3 regions of the Bacillus sp. WC2507 genome follow, and region 1 is predicted to be linked to each of the others. Evidence: a T-box and tRNA genes for the amino acid it is inferred to sense, from the RefSeq annotation. Region 1 holds a T-box; the other regions hold tRNA genes.
What was found. The T-box of region 1 lies ahead of alaS (alanine--tRNA ligase). A T-box ahead of a tRNA ligase gene usually reads a tRNA of that ligase, here a tRNA-Ala.

Region 1 (4,693 bases):
TGGATATATCGTTTAGGGTTATTATTACTTGTATTTCTTTGTTTGCTCGTCTTTTTAAAAATTAAGCCACTATGGTCACCGATTATTTTTGTATTTAAAGTGGCAATTACACCGTTTCTTATTGCGTGTTTTATTGCGTATTTATTGCATCCTTTAATTGAAAAAATTCATAAAGAAGGGATGCCACGCACACTTGCTATTTTGCTTATTTACATCCTTTTCTTTGGCGGGATTGGTTATGGGATTTATAAAGGAACACCAGTCGTTATTAAGCAGTTACAAGAAATCAATGAACAATTCCCGCAGTTTACAAAAATGTATGATTCTTGGATGGATGGCGTCACAGAACAAACAGCGAATTTCCCATCATTTATTCATGAAAAGGTGAAACAAATTTTTGTTGGTGTAGAAACGAAGATACAATCACTTTTAAATAAAGTAATGAGTACAGCTCGTGGCGTACTGGATTCGTTGCTTATTATTTTCTTAATACCGTTCATTGTATTTTACATATTAAAAGATTACGGTGAGTTTTATCATATCTTTTGGAAGCTAGTCCCAAGTAAGTGGCGTAGTACGGGGCAAATGCTGGCGAAAGAAATTGATAAGTCACTCGGAAGTTATATTCGAGGACAGTTATTTGTTTGTTTAGTATTAGGAGGAGTATCCGTTCTTTCTTTTTGGTTTATCGGTATGAAATATCCATTATTACTCGGCATTATTATTGGGGTAACGGATATAATCCCATACTTCGGCCCTATATTAGGGGCAATTCCGACGTTGATGATTGCGGCAACGGTATCAACGAGTTTACTTATTAAGGCGGGAATTACAATCGCTATTTTGCAATTTTTGGAAAGTAACATTTTATCACCTTACATCGTTGGCAAGTCGCTTCGTATGCATCCTGTTATTATTATGCTTGCATTACTAGTTGGAGGAGAGGTTGCCGGGATTGTGGGGTTGTTAATATCGGTTCCGATTTTAGCGGTTATTCGTACAGTGATCGTTCATGTAAGACCTCTTTGGAAAAAAGGAAATGTGTAATATAAAAGCCCTCTACTTATAAAAGTCGAGGGCTATCATTATGTAGAGAGTTGCTCGTGTATTTGTTGAACGAGAGAGCTTACATCATTTGTTTGAATATGTTTTATTTTTTTCCATTCATTATCATACATAAATACAATTTGATTACTGAAAAGGTGCCGCTGCCCTTTTAAATCAGAAATTTTTGTGAAAGAGTACTCTTCAAATATTGGATTCTTGCTTACATCTGGTCCGTAAAAGAAGAGTCTTTTGTTCGTCAAAATTAACAGACCTGGCCTTGCGACGGAACGATATATAAATATATTTAATGAACATGCTGCGTAAAACAATATAGTTTCGTCCGTAGTTAATATGTTTTTAGCTTTGTTCAATAAGGTTGTCATTGTAATCGCTCCTTTATTATTTATAATTTAACTATAACAAAAAATAAATATTCAGAAAAGTATGTGGAGATATTTTCATGAAGATAGTACGAAATATTCATAAATGCATAATATAATGAAAGGCTGTTAAGAATGAATAGTAGAATAACTATGGTTAATGCAATATAAATGATTATCTACATTGACAAACTTAAGAGAATTCTATTATATTTAGTCATATAATACATTAAATCAATGACGGAACAAGTACGTTACAGTCCATTTATAGAGAGAAGCTTCCATATGGCTGAAAGAAGCTTTAAATGAAGGGTAACAGAAAGCTAATCCTGAGAGCAGCTAATCACTGCCGTCTTGCCACGTTACGGCACCATGAGGTGATGAATTGATTCGTATAGTAATCAATTCATAATTAGGGTGGTATCGCGAGTTAACTCTCGTCCCTTTTATAGGGGGCGGGAGTTTTTTATATTTAAGGAGGAAAATACAATGAAACAACTAACAGGCGCACAAATTCGTCAAATGTTTTTAGACTTTTTCCAAGAAAAAGGACATGCAGTAGAACCTAGTGCATCACTAGTTCCACATGAGGATCCATCTCTTTTATGGATTAACAGTGGTGTAGCAACATTAAAAAAATATTTTGATGGACGTGTAATCCCGCAAAATCCACGTATTACAAATGCTCAAAAATCAATTCGTACAAACGATATTGAAAACGTAGGGAAAACAGCTCGTCACCATACATTCTTTGAAATGTTAGGTAACTTCTCAATCGGTGATTACTTTAAAGAAGAAGCAATTACTTGGGCTTGGGAGTTCTTAACGAGCGACAAATGGATCGGATTCGATAAAGAATTACTATCAGTTACAATCCATCCAGAAGATGAAGAAGCATTCACAATTTGGAATGAGAAAATGGGTGTTCCGAAAGAGCGTATCATTCGCTTAGAAGAAAACTTCTGGGATATCGGTGAAGGACCAAGTGGACCGAATACAGAGATTTTCTATGACCGCGGAGAAGCTTACGGTAATGACTTTAGTGACCCAGAATTATATCCAGGCGGAGAAAACGAGCGTTACTTAGAAGTATGGAACCTTGTATTCTCTCAATTTAACCATAATCCAGACGGTTCATATACACCACTTCCTAAGAAAAACATCGATACAGGGATGGGTCTAGAGCGTATGACATCTATCGTTCAAGATGTGCCTACAAACTTTGACACAGACCTATTCATGCCAATGATTGGTGCAACAGAATCAATTTCTGGTGAGAAATATCGTAATGGTGACTTAGAAAAAGATATGGCGTTTAAAGTAATTGCTGACCATATCCGTACAGTAACATTCGCTGTTGGTGACGGTGCTCTTCCATCTAACGAAGGTCGTGGTTATGTATTACGTCGTTTATTACGCCGCGCGGTTCGTTATTCGAAGAAATTAAACATCAATCGTCCATTCATGTTTGAATTAGTGCCGGTTGTTGGAGAAGTAATGAAAGACTTCTACCCAGAAGTACTTGAAAAGAAAGATTTCATTGCAAAAGTTGTGAAAAACGAAGAAGAGCGTTTCCACGAAACACTTCATGATGGTGAAGCAATTTTAGCTGAAGTTATCACAAAAGCAAAAGAAGAAAAAACAACTGTTATTTCTGGAGTAGATGCGTTCCGTCTATATGACACATACGGTTTCCCGATTGAATTAACAGAAGAATATGCAGAAGAAGCTGGTATGACAGTTGATCATGAAGGCTTTGAAAATGAAATGGAAAAACAACGTGAGCGCGCACGTGCTGCTCGTCAAGACGTTGATTCTATGCAAGTTCAAGGCGGTGTCCTTGGAGAAGTGAAAGTAGCGAGCGAGTTCGTTGGTTACGGTACAGTTGCGACAGAAAGTAACGTTGTTGCACTTGTGAAAAACGGCGAATACACAGACAGCTTACAAGCTGGCGAAGAAGGACAATTAATGCTTGATGTAACACCATTCTATGCTGAGAGCGGCGGACAAATTGCAGACCGTGGTTACCTTCTTGCTGACGGCGTGAAAGTTCTTGTAAAAGACGTACAAAAAGCACCAAACGGTCAAAACTTGCACAAAGTTGTTGTTGAAGAAGGTACATTAACGAAAGATGCGGCTGTGAAAGCTATTATCGATACGAAAAACCGTAGTAGCGTTGTGAAAAACCATACAGCAACTCACTTACTACACCAAGCATTAAAAGACGTACTTGGAACGCATGTTAACCAAGCAGGTTCTCTTGTAACTTCTGAACGTTTACGCTTTGACTTCTCTCACTTCGGTCAAGTACAAGCTGACGAATTAGAAAAAATTGAGCGTATGGTAAACGAGAAAATTTGGGAAAGTATTGATGTTGAGATTTCTCAAAAAGCAATCGAAGAAGCGAAAGAAATGGGCGCAATGGCATTATTCGGTGAAAAATACGGTGATGTTGTACGCGTTGTACAAGTAGGCGATTACAGCTTAGAGCTTTGCGGTGGTTGTCACGTTGATAACACAGCTTCTATCGGTATTTTCAAAATCGTTGCTGAGTCTGGTATCGGTGCAGGAACTCGTCGTATTGAGGCGGTAACTGGTAAGTCTGCATACGAATTAATGAACGATCAAGTAGGTTTATTAAAAGAAGCAGCAGGAAAAATGAAAACAAATCCGAAAGATATTTTAACAAGAGTAGATGGTTTATTTGCTGAAGTAAAACAACTTCAAAAAGAAAACGAATCTCTTGCAGCAAAATTAAGCAATATCGAAGCTGGAAACTTAACTGATTCAGTAATGACAGTTGATGGCGTGAACGTATTAGCGGCAAAAGTAAATGTTGCAGATATGAACAACTTACGTACGATGATGGATGACCTTAAAAATAAATTAGAGTCTGCAGTTGTCGTATTAGCGTCTGTAAATGATGATAAAGTAAACATCTTAGCTGGCGTAACGAAAGATTTAATCAGCCAAGGATACCATGCGGGTAAACTTGTGAAAGAAGTAGCTTCTCGTTGCGGCGGCGGTGGTGGTGGCCGTCCTGATATGGCTCAAGCAGGCGGTAAAAACCCAGCGCAAGTTGAGGAAGCTTTAGCATTTGTACAAGAGTACGTTAAATCTGTTTCAAAATAAAGAGATAGTAGTGTACAATGGTAGGGAGAGGAGAAGTTCTTCTCCCTATACTTACTATATAAGTGAGGTGCTTGAAATGGACGGTTTTGATAAAACAATGAAGTTTAGCATTCAAGATGAAAAACAGAGTGTCC
Region 2 (4,693 bases), 480 kb from region 1:
TTATATCAGCGATTTTCTGAATATATCAAGCGCAACTCACATTTTCTTCTTTCATCTCTAATATGGTTGCTATTTCCTTATATAAAAGTTCATAATTATACTTTAATAAAAGGATATATTTATATATTGGATTCATCTTTCCAAGCATGCTTTGTATTTCTACTTGAAGCTCTTTTCTCAAAAGTGGTTCATCTAATCCTTTTGATCCAATTAATTGAACAGATTCAATCGGGATTTCTTCACTACGCTTTTGCCTTCTTGCTAAATCACGGTGTCTATTAATCGCAACTTGAAATAACCATGTTTTTATATAAGTAATTTTCATATTTGGTACAGACAATAATGCTTTATGTATCGTGTCTTGAACAATGTCTTCTACATCTGCTGGTGTTAGCCCCTCGCCATCAAGTTAAAATTTAATACGATCCCCAGAACCATAAAAATGGACCTCGTTGTTATAAAAGACACAATATTTTTGTTTTGGAAGCATTATAAAATTTTTAACTTTCACAGCATAATTACTTTGTAATTATACCTTTTATTATCTCAAAACCAAAAACTCTTATTAAAACTTGTTTACATACATACAAATCATATAAGTGAATAAAAAATAATTATTTTTATAACCATTAGGGGGGCAAATAAATGAATATATTTAGCCGGGCCATTTTTCAACCCTGAACAAATTGCACTATTAGAAAAATTAGAGATAATTTTATCTAAGAAAGGATTAAATGTATTTTCTCCACGAAAATATATGAGTAAATTTCCCTTTGGATCTTATGAATGGCAATTTCAAAACTTTGTTACTGATGTAAATGCAATTCAACATAGTGATATTACCTTTGCAATATATAATGATCAAGATTCCGGAACAATGTGGGAAGTTGGGTATACTTGGTCACTTAAAAAACCTATTATTATTTTTAATACTAAAGAAAAAGTTGTTAATCTTATGATTACACAATCTTTACATGCATATTTGGATAGCTTTGATAAAGTAATTCAGTATGATTTTAATAAATTACCTCGTATATTTTATGATGGAGCTGTAACGTAATCAAAAAAAGAAAAAAGCTCATGTGAAATTAAACTTATATAATCTTAACGTGGTTTATTTCCAAAATGATGGCGATACCCCATCACCATCAAGCTAATTTTGAGGGCATTATAAAATTCTTAGGTTAATGGGCATATGGTGTTAGCCCTATTTTAAGAAAATACCTATAAATGCTTTTAGAGGTTTTTATAATAATCTTTTCATACTCCATCGCTCTCTCCTTTCTATTAGTTAGACGATTAGAATAGAAAAAAGTATACAAGAAATCTATAAAAAAAAGCAGACGATTCAAAGTCCGCTTTTACACAACAAAAAAGAGATAGCAGATTATGCTATCTCTTTTAGTATGACCCGTACGGGATTCGAACCCGTGTTACCGCCGTGAAAGGGCGGTGTCTTAACCACTTGACCAACGGGCCAGTTCTGGCAGAGAAGAAGGGATTCGAACCCTCGCACCGCGTTCGCGATCTACTCCCTTAGCAGGGGAGCCCCTTGAGCCACTTGGGTACTTCTCTATAAATATGGCTCCGCAGGTAGGACTCGAACCTACGACCGATCGGTTAACAGCCGATAGCTCTACCACTGAGCTACTGCGGAACAATTATGGTGGGCCTAAATGGACTCGAACCATCGACCTCACGCTTATCAGGCGTGCGCTCTAACCAGCTGAGCTATAGGCCCATAATTGAAAAGCGGGTGAAGAGAATCGAACTCTCGACCAGAGCTTGGAAGGCTCTTGTTTTACCACTAAACTACACCCGCATTAAATTATAAATGGTGAGCCATGAAGGATTCGAACCTTCGACCCTCTGATTAAAAGTCAGATGCTCTACCAACTGAGCTAATGGCTCATTTTGAAAGTGGTGCCGACTAGAGGACTTGAACCCCCAACCTACTGATTACAAGTCAGTTGCTCTACCAATTGAGCTAAGTCGGCTTGCGACTTCAAAATGGTGGCTCGGGACGGAATCGAACCGCCGACACGAGGATTTTCAGTCCTCTGCTCTACCGACTGAGCTACCGAGCCTTTATGTAAAAAATGGCGGTCCCGACCGGGGTCGAACCGGCGATCTCCTGCGTGACAGGCAGGCATGTTAACCACTACACCACGGGACCATTTGGTTGCGGGGACAGGATTTGAACCTGCGACCTTCGGGTTATGAGCCCGACGAGCTACCGTGCTGCTCCACCCCGCGATGATAAAATATTTAATTTAGAAAAAATGGAGGAGGTAGAGGGATTCGAACCCCCGCGCGACTCTCGCCGCCTGTCGGTTTTCAAGACCGATCCCTTCAGCCGAACTTGGGTATACCTCCGAGATATAAACCTTTAGTGGTGGACCTTGTAGGACTCGAACCTACGACCGGACGGTTATGAGCCGTCTGCTCTAACCAGCTGAGCTAAAGGTCCTTTATGGTAGCGGCGGAGGGGATCGAACCCCCGACCTCACGGGTATGAACCGTACGCTCTAGCCAGCTGAGCTACACCGCCATAAATGATATTAAAAAAAGTGGAGCCTAGCGGGATCGAACCGCTGACCTCCTGCGTGCAAGGCAGGCGCTCTCCCAGCTGAGCTAAGGCCCCGTGTTTTTTGGAAAATCGGGAAGACAGGATTTGAACCTGCGACCCCCTGGTCCCAAACCAGGTGCTCTACCAAGCTGAGCCACTTCCCGTTAATAAAAGCGCGCCCGAGAGGAGTCGAACCCCTAACCTCTTGATCCGTAGTCAAACGCTCTATCCAATTGAGCTACGGGCGCATATGGTGCCGAGGGCGGGGGTCGAACCCGCACGGTGGTCACCCACCGCAGGATTTTAAGTCCTGTGCGTCTGCCTGTTCCGCCACCCCGGCATGTCATATTGAAAATTGGAGCGGAAGACGGGATTCGAACCCGCGACCCCAACCTTGGCAAGGTTGTATTCTACCACTGAACTACTTCCGCAAGACATGTTTGAGTTATTTTATTAAAAGTGCGGGTGAAGGGAGTCGAACCCCCACGCCAAAGGCGCTAGATCCTAAGTCTAGTGCGTCTGCCAATTCCGCCACACCCGCATATTAATTATTTCAAGAAAAAATGGGGCGACTGATGGGAATCGAACCCACGAATGCCGGAGCCACAATCCGGTGCGTTAACCACTTCGCCACAACCGCCATGATTTTCTGGTGCCGACTAGAGGACTTGAACCCCCAACCTACTGATTACAAGTCAGTTGCTCTACCAATTGAGCTAAGTCGGCTAAATGGTGGAGGATGACGGGATCGAACCGCCGACCCCCTGCTTGTAAGGCAGGTGCTCTCCCAGCTGAGCTAATCCTCCATTTGCCTGGCAACGTCCTACTCTCACAGGGACAAGGTCCCAACTACCATCGGCGCTAGAGAGCTTAACTTCCGTGTTCGGTATGGGAACGGGTGTGACCTCTCTGCCATCATTACCAGACTTTATTCATTTAAGACAAGAATTATTGTAACTTATTTAACCTTTAAAGTCAACAAGTTTTTTATATTCTTTCAAAACTAGATAACATTGCTTCATATTATATGGTTAAGTCCTCGATCTATTAGTATTCGTCAGCTCCACATGTCACCATGCTTCCACCTCGAACCTATCAACCTGATCATCTTTCAGGGATCTTACTAGCTTACGCTATGGGAAATCTCATCTTGAGGGGGGCTTCATGCTTAGATGCTTTCAGCACTTATCCCTTCCGCACATAGCTACCCAGCTATGCCCTTGGCAGAACAACTGGTACACCAGCGGTGCGTCCATCCCGGTCCTCTCGTACTAAGGACAGCTCCTCTCAAATTTCCTACGCCCACGACGGATAGGGACCGAACTGTCTCACGACGTTCTGAACCCAGCTCGCGTACCGCTTTAATGGGCGAACAGCCCAACCCTTGGGACCGACTACAGCCCCAGGATGCGATGAGCCGACATCGAGGTGCCAAACCTCCCCGTCGATGTGGACTCTTGGGGGAGATAAGCCTGTTATCCCCGGGGTAGCTTTTATCCGTTGAGCGATGGCCCTTCCATGCGGAACCACCGGATCACTAAGCCCGACTTTCGTCCCTGCTCGACTTGTAGGTCTCGCAGTCAAGCTCCCTTATGCCTTTGCACTCTACGAATGATTTCCAACCATTCTGAGGGAACCTTTGGGCGCCTCCGTTACACTTTAGGAGGCGACCGCCCCAGTCAAACTGCCCACCTGACACTGTCTCCCGGGTCGATAAGACCCGTAGGTTAGAATTTCAATACAGTCAGGGCGGTATCCCACCAGCGCCTCCACCGAAGCTAGCGCTCCGGTTTCAATGGCTCCCGCCTATCCTGTACAAACTGTACCAAAATTCAATATCAGGCTACAGTAAAGCTCCACGGGGTCTTTCCGTCCTGTCGCGGGTAACCTGCATCTTCACAGGTACTATAATTTCACCGAGTCTCTGGTTGAGACAGTGCCCAAATCGTTACACCTTTCGTGCGGGTCGGAACTTACCCGACAAGGAATTTCGCTACCTTAGGACCGTTATAGTTACGGCCGCCGTTTACTGGGGCTTCAGTTCAGAGCTTCGCTTACGCTAACCCCTCTCCTTAACCTTCCAGCACCGGGCAGGTGTCAGCCCCTATACTTCGCCTTACGGCT
Region 3 (4,693 bases), 1.2 Mb from region 1:
GACATGCCATGAATATTTCCAGATGGTGAAGTTTCTTCTGTATTTAAGTCGCCATGTGCATCATACCAAATAACACCTAAATTTTTATAATGTTTCGCAACACCAGCTAATGTACCAATAGCAATACTATGGTCGCCACCTAATACAAGTGGAAAACGTCCTTCTTCTATAATATGATCCACCTTACTTGCTAATTCGTTACATACAGTTGCAACTTGTGTAAGGTTTCTTAAACTTGTATTTACATCTACTTCTTTTTCTCTCTCTATACATATATCTCCCATATCTTTAACGTCATATCCAATTTCTTCAATTCTTTCAATTACACCTGCATAACGGATTGCGCTCGGCCCCATATCAACTCCACGACGCATCTGCCCTAAGTCCATTGGAACTCCAATAACTGAGATTTCTTTTTTCATAGATAGTATCCCCCTTTTGTGCCTTCACTAAATATTTTAAATCTTTTATATAGTCTGACTCAACTCGACATTTTTCTGTATGGATATACAAATTATTCACTTATATTCGCTTTAAAATCCAAATGTTAAGACTATTCTATGTATAAAGTTAACCTAATGAAACAATTTTCATCATTATTATTAAATAATAATAAAAAACACTCCTACATTTAGAAGTGTTTTTCTGATGCTATTTTCCACAATGCTGCAATATTCTTTGCTGTCATTTCAATATTCTCTTCTGCTACTTTATATGCCTCTTCTAATGTCATCGGACTCGCTGTAATACTAAATACTGCATCAATTCCTTTTTCATGAACAGCCGGATAATTCGGAGATACAGATCCTCCAATAGCAATCACCGGAATACGAAAAGGCTTTGCACGCTCCGCAACACCTACAGGGGCCTTTCCATATGCTGTTTGTTCATCTATTCTCCCTTCGCCAGTTATAATTAAATCTGCACCTTCTATATGCTTATCAAAATTTGTATAATCTAATACAATTTCAATTCCTCTCCGCAAGTTTCCCTTTAACACTGCAATAACAGCTGCTCCCATTCCTCCTGCGGCTCCTGCACCAGGTATTTTAGATACGTCGCAAGATAAAGATTGGTTAAGGATATTCGCATAATGCTTTACATTCTCATCCAGCTCTTTCATCATCTCTGCGTTCGCACCCTTTTGTCTGCCAAATACGAAAGATGCTCCCCTTATCCCAACTAACGGATTATCTACATCACATGCTGCTTCTATCTTTATATGCGTTAAGCGTGAATCCATTCGCGAAAAATCAATAGCGACAATCGAATGTAACGTGCCTCCAGATGGCTCTATTACTTCCCCTTCTTCATTTATAAACCTGACTCCTAAAGCTGACAACATACCTGCTCCGCCATCATTTGTAGCACTTCCTCCAAGTCCTAAAATAATGTGCTCAGCTCCTTCGTCTAGCGCATGTAGTATAAGTTCTCCTGTTCCTTTAGTCGTTGTAATAAGTGGGTTTCGCTTTTTAACCGGAACATGTTGTAATCCTGATGCTGCTGCCATTTCAATAAACGCTGTCTTTTTATCTTTAGACATACCGTAAAAGGCTTGTACACGTTCTCTAAGCGGCCCTGTCACTTGAAGTGATATCATTCTTCCACCTGTAGCATCCACAAGCGAATCAACCGTTCCTTCTCCCCCATCCCCAATTGGTATTTTTACATACTCTGCTTTAGGGAAAATCGCTCCAAAACCTCTTTCAATAGCTTCACATACTTCTATAGCTTTTAAGCTTTCTTTATATGAATCAGATGCAATAACAACTTTCACAATTATCCCCCATCCTTTCTTTTTACATTTTCTTCATTTTAAACGACAAGTATGAAAGTTGTCTTTTTAAATACAAAAAAAGCTTACATCATATGATGTAAGCTTTTTTATTTAGATGGAGCCTAGCGGGATCGAACCGCTGACCTCCTGCGTGCAAGGCAGGCGCTCTCCCAGCTGAGCTAAGGCCCCTTAGTAATTAAGCGGAAGACGGGATTCGAACCCGCGACCCCAACCTTGGCAAGGTTGTATTCTACCACTGAACTACTTCCGCGAAAATGGTGAGCCATGAAGGATTCGAACCTTCGACCCTCTGATTAAAAGTCAGATGCTCTACCAACTGAGCTAATGGCTCGTAAATGGCTGGGCTAGCTGGATTCGAACCAGCGCATGACGGAGTCAAAGTCCGTTGCCTTACCGCTTGGCTATAGCCCATTAATATTTACTAGTATGGTTATCTTTTCAAAAAAATAAACCCTCTCAGGTTATTTTAAAGAAAATGGTGGAGGGGGGCAGATTCGAACTGCCGAACCCGAAGGAGCGGATTTACAGTCCGCCGCGTTTAGCCACTTCGCTACCCCTCCGACATTTAAAATATATATGGTGGAGGATGACGGGATCGAACCGCCGACCCCCTGCTTGTAAGGCAGGTGCTCTCCCAGCTGAGCTAATCCTCCAAAAGTGGTGACCCGTACGGGATTCGAACCCGTGTTACCGCCGTGAAAGGGCGGTGTCTTAACCACTTGACCAACGGGCCAAAAATTTTAAAACTCTTCCCAAGCTTCCAACCGGGCTTGAACCGGTGACCTCTTCCTTACCATGGAAGTGCTCTACCAGCTGAGCTATGGAAGCATAATGGCTCCGCAGGTAGGACTCGAACCTACGACCGATCGGTTAACAGCCGATAGCTCTACCACTGAGCTACTGCGGAATAATAATAGCCTGGCAACGTCCTACTCTCACAGGGACAAGGTCCCAACTACCATCGGCGCTAGAGAGCTTAACTTCCGTGTTCGGTATGGGAACGGGTGTGACCTCTCTGCCATCATTACCAGACTTTTATCATTATAAACATTTCTTTCGAAATATCAAGAAGAAAATTATATATTCCTTCAAAACTAGATAACATTTGCTTCATATTATATGGTTAAGTCCTCGATCTATTAGTATTCGTCAGCTCCACATGTCACCACGCTTCCACCTCGAACCTATCAACCTGATCATCTTTCAGGGATCTTACTAGCTTACGCTATGGGAAATCTCATCTTGAGGGGGGCTTCATGCTTAGATGCTTTCAGCACTTATCCCTTCCGCACATAGCTACCCAGCTATGCCCTTGGCAGAACAACTGGTACACCAGCGGTGCGTCCATCCCGGTCCTCTCGTACTAAGGACAGCTCCTCTCAAATTTCCTACGCCCACGACGGATAGGGACCGAACTGTCTCACGACGTTCTGAACCCAGCTCGCGTACCGCTTTAATGGGCGAACAGCCCAACCCTTGGGACCGACTACAGCCCCAGGATGCGATGAGCCGACATCGAGGTGCCAAACCTCCCCGTCGATGTGGACTCTTGGGGGAGATAAGCCTGTTATCCCCGGGGTAGCTTTTATCCGTTGAGCGATGGCCCTTCCATGCGGAACCACCGGATCACTAAGCCCGACTTTCGTCCCTGCTCGACTTGTAGGTCTCGCAGTCAAGCTCCCTTATGCCTTTGCACTCTACGAATGATTTCCAACCATTCTGAGGGAACCTTTGGGCGCCTCCGTTACACTTTAGGAGGCGACCGCCCCAGTCAAACTGCCCACCTGACACTGTCTCCCGGGTCGATAAGACCCGTAGGTTAGAATTTCAATACAGTCAGGGCGGTATCCCACCAGCGCCTCCACCGAAGCTAGCGCTCCGGTTTCAATGGCTCCCGCCTATCCTGTACAAACTGTACCAAAATTCAATATCAGGCTACAGTAAAGCTCCACGGGGTCTTTCCGTCCTGTCGCGGGTAACCTGCATCTTCACAGGTACTATAATTTCACCGAGTCTCTGGTTGAGACAGTGCCCAAATCGTTACACCTTTCGTGCGGGTCGGAACTTACCCGACAAGGAATTTCGCTACCTTAGGACCGTTATAGTTACGGCCGCCGTTTACTGGGGCTTCAGTTCAGAGCTTCGCTTACGCTAACCCCTCTCCTTAACCTTCCAGCACCGGGCAGGTGTCAGCCCCTATACTTCGCCTTACGGCTTCGCAGAGACCTGTGTTTTTGCTAAACAGTCGCTTGGGCCTATTCACTGCGGCTTTCCGTTAAGAAAGCACCCCTTCTCCCGAAGTTACGGGGTCATTTTGCCGAGTTCCTTAACCAGAGTTCTCTCGCACACCTTAGGATTCTCTCCTCGCCTACCTGTGTCGGTTTGCGGTACAGGCACCTTTTATCTCGCTAGAAGCTTTTCTTGGCAGCGGGGAATCAAAGACTTCGCTCCATAAGGAGCTTCCCCATCACAGCTCAGCCTTCACGATAAGCGGATTTGCCTACTTATCAGCCTAACTGCTTGGACGTGCACAACCAATCGCACGCTTCTTCTATCCTTCTGCGTCCCTCCATTGCTCAAACGATAAAGAGGTGGTACAGGAATATCAACCTGTTGTCCATCGCCTACGCCTGTCGGCCTCGGCTTAGGTCCTGACTAACCCTGAGCGGACGAGCCTTCCTCAGGAAACCTTAGGCATTCGGTGGACGGGATTCTCACCCGTCTTTCGCTACTCATACCGGCATTCTCACTTCTAAGCGCTCCACCAGTCCTTCCGGTCTGACTTCACTGCACTTAGAACGCTCCCCTACCACTGATACCATTGGTATCAATTCGCAGCTTCGGTGGTGTATTTAGCCCCGGTACATTTTCGGCGCAGAGTCACTCGACTAGTGA

Region 2: it encodes a tRNA-Ala, which carries the amino acid that the T-box ahead of alaS (alanine--tRNA ligase) is inferred to sense. The anticodon was not compared.
Region 3: it encodes a tRNA-Ala, which carries the amino acid that the T-box ahead of alaS (alanine--tRNA ligase) is inferred to sense. The anticodon was not compared.

What each region holds. Positions count from the first base shown of each region.
Region 1 is NZ_JBQXPN010000001.1:1,328,938-1,333,630, forward strand. Features, by position in the region: gene ACUN28_RS07115 (AI-2E family transporter) at 1-1,047, shown strand, start outside; gene ACUN28_RS07120 (PH domain-containing protein) at 1,086-1,430, opposite strand; T-box leader at 1,656-1,875, shown strand; gene alaS (alanine--tRNA ligase) at 1,917-4,559, shown strand; gene ACUN28_RS07130 (IreB family regulatory phosphoprotein) at 4,636-4,693, shown strand, end outside.
Region 2 is NZ_JBQXPN010000001.1:847,587-852,279, reverse strand. Features, by position in the region: partial or broken gene ACUN28_RS04615 (RNA polymerase sigma factor) at 26-376, opposite strand; gene ACUN28_RS04610 (nucleoside 2-deoxyribosyltransferase) at 650-1,060, shown strand; tRNA gene ACUN28_RS04605 (tRNA-Glu) at 1,408-1,479, opposite strand; tRNA gene ACUN28_RS04600 (tRNA-Ser) at 1,485-1,575, opposite strand; tRNA gene ACUN28_RS04595 (tRNA-Asn) at 1,583-1,657, opposite strand; tRNA gene ACUN28_RS04590 (tRNA-Ile) at 1,665-1,741, opposite strand; tRNA gene ACUN28_RS04585 (tRNA-Gly) at 1,752-1,822, opposite strand; tRNA gene ACUN28_RS04580 (tRNA-Lys) at 1,836-1,911, opposite strand; tRNA gene ACUN28_RS04575 (tRNA-Thr) at 1,922-1,997, opposite strand; tRNA gene ACUN28_RS04570 (tRNA-Phe) at 2,012-2,087, opposite strand; tRNA gene ACUN28_RS04565 (tRNA-Asp) at 2,101-2,176, opposite strand; tRNA gene ACUN28_RS04560 (tRNA-Met) at 2,180-2,256, opposite strand; tRNA gene ACUN28_RS04555 (tRNA-Ser) at 2,284-2,376, opposite strand; tRNA gene ACUN28_RS04550 (tRNA-Ile) at 2,394-2,470, opposite strand; tRNA gene ACUN28_RS04545 (tRNA-Met) at 2,475-2,551, opposite strand; tRNA gene ACUN28_RS04540 (tRNA-Ala) at 2,572-2,644, opposite strand; tRNA gene ACUN28_RS04535 (tRNA-Pro) at 2,660-2,733, opposite strand; tRNA gene ACUN28_RS04530 (tRNA-Arg) at 2,744-2,817, opposite strand; tRNA gene ACUN28_RS04525 (tRNA-Leu) at 2,821-2,909, opposite strand; tRNA gene ACUN28_RS04520 (tRNA-Gly) at 2,926-3,000, opposite strand; tRNA gene ACUN28_RS04515 (tRNA-Leu) at 3,030-3,110, opposite strand; tRNA gene ACUN28_RS04510 (tRNA-His) at 3,134-3,209, opposite strand; tRNA gene ACUN28_RS04505 (tRNA-Thr) at 3,220-3,295, opposite strand; tRNA gene ACUN28_RS04500 (tRNA-Val) at 3,300-3,375, opposite strand; rRNA gene rrf (5S ribosomal RNA) at 3,380-3,495, opposite strand; rRNA gene ACUN28_RS04490 (23S ribosomal RNA) at 3,597-4,693, opposite strand, start outside.
Region 3 is NZ_JBQXPN010000001.1:125,029-129,721, forward strand. Features, by position in the region: gene rocF (arginase) at 1-422, opposite strand, end outside; gene ACUN28_RS00685 (glycerate kinase) at 632-1,777, opposite strand; tRNA gene ACUN28_RS00690 (tRNA-Ala) at 1,894-1,966, opposite strand; tRNA gene ACUN28_RS00695 (tRNA-Gly) at 1,977-2,048, opposite strand; tRNA gene ACUN28_RS00700 (tRNA-Lys) at 2,054-2,129, opposite strand; tRNA gene ACUN28_RS00705 (tRNA-Gln) at 2,135-2,209, opposite strand; tRNA gene ACUN28_RS00710 (tRNA-Tyr) at 2,275-2,358, opposite strand; tRNA gene ACUN28_RS00715 (tRNA-Val) at 2,376-2,451, opposite strand; tRNA gene ACUN28_RS00720 (tRNA-Glu) at 2,457-2,531, opposite strand; tRNA gene ACUN28_RS00725 (tRNA-Thr) at 2,554-2,626, opposite strand; tRNA gene ACUN28_RS00730 (tRNA-Asn) at 2,631-2,705, opposite strand; rRNA gene rrf (5S ribosomal RNA) at 2,715-2,830, opposite strand; rRNA gene ACUN28_RS00740 (23S ribosomal RNA) at 2,918-4,693, opposite strand, start outside.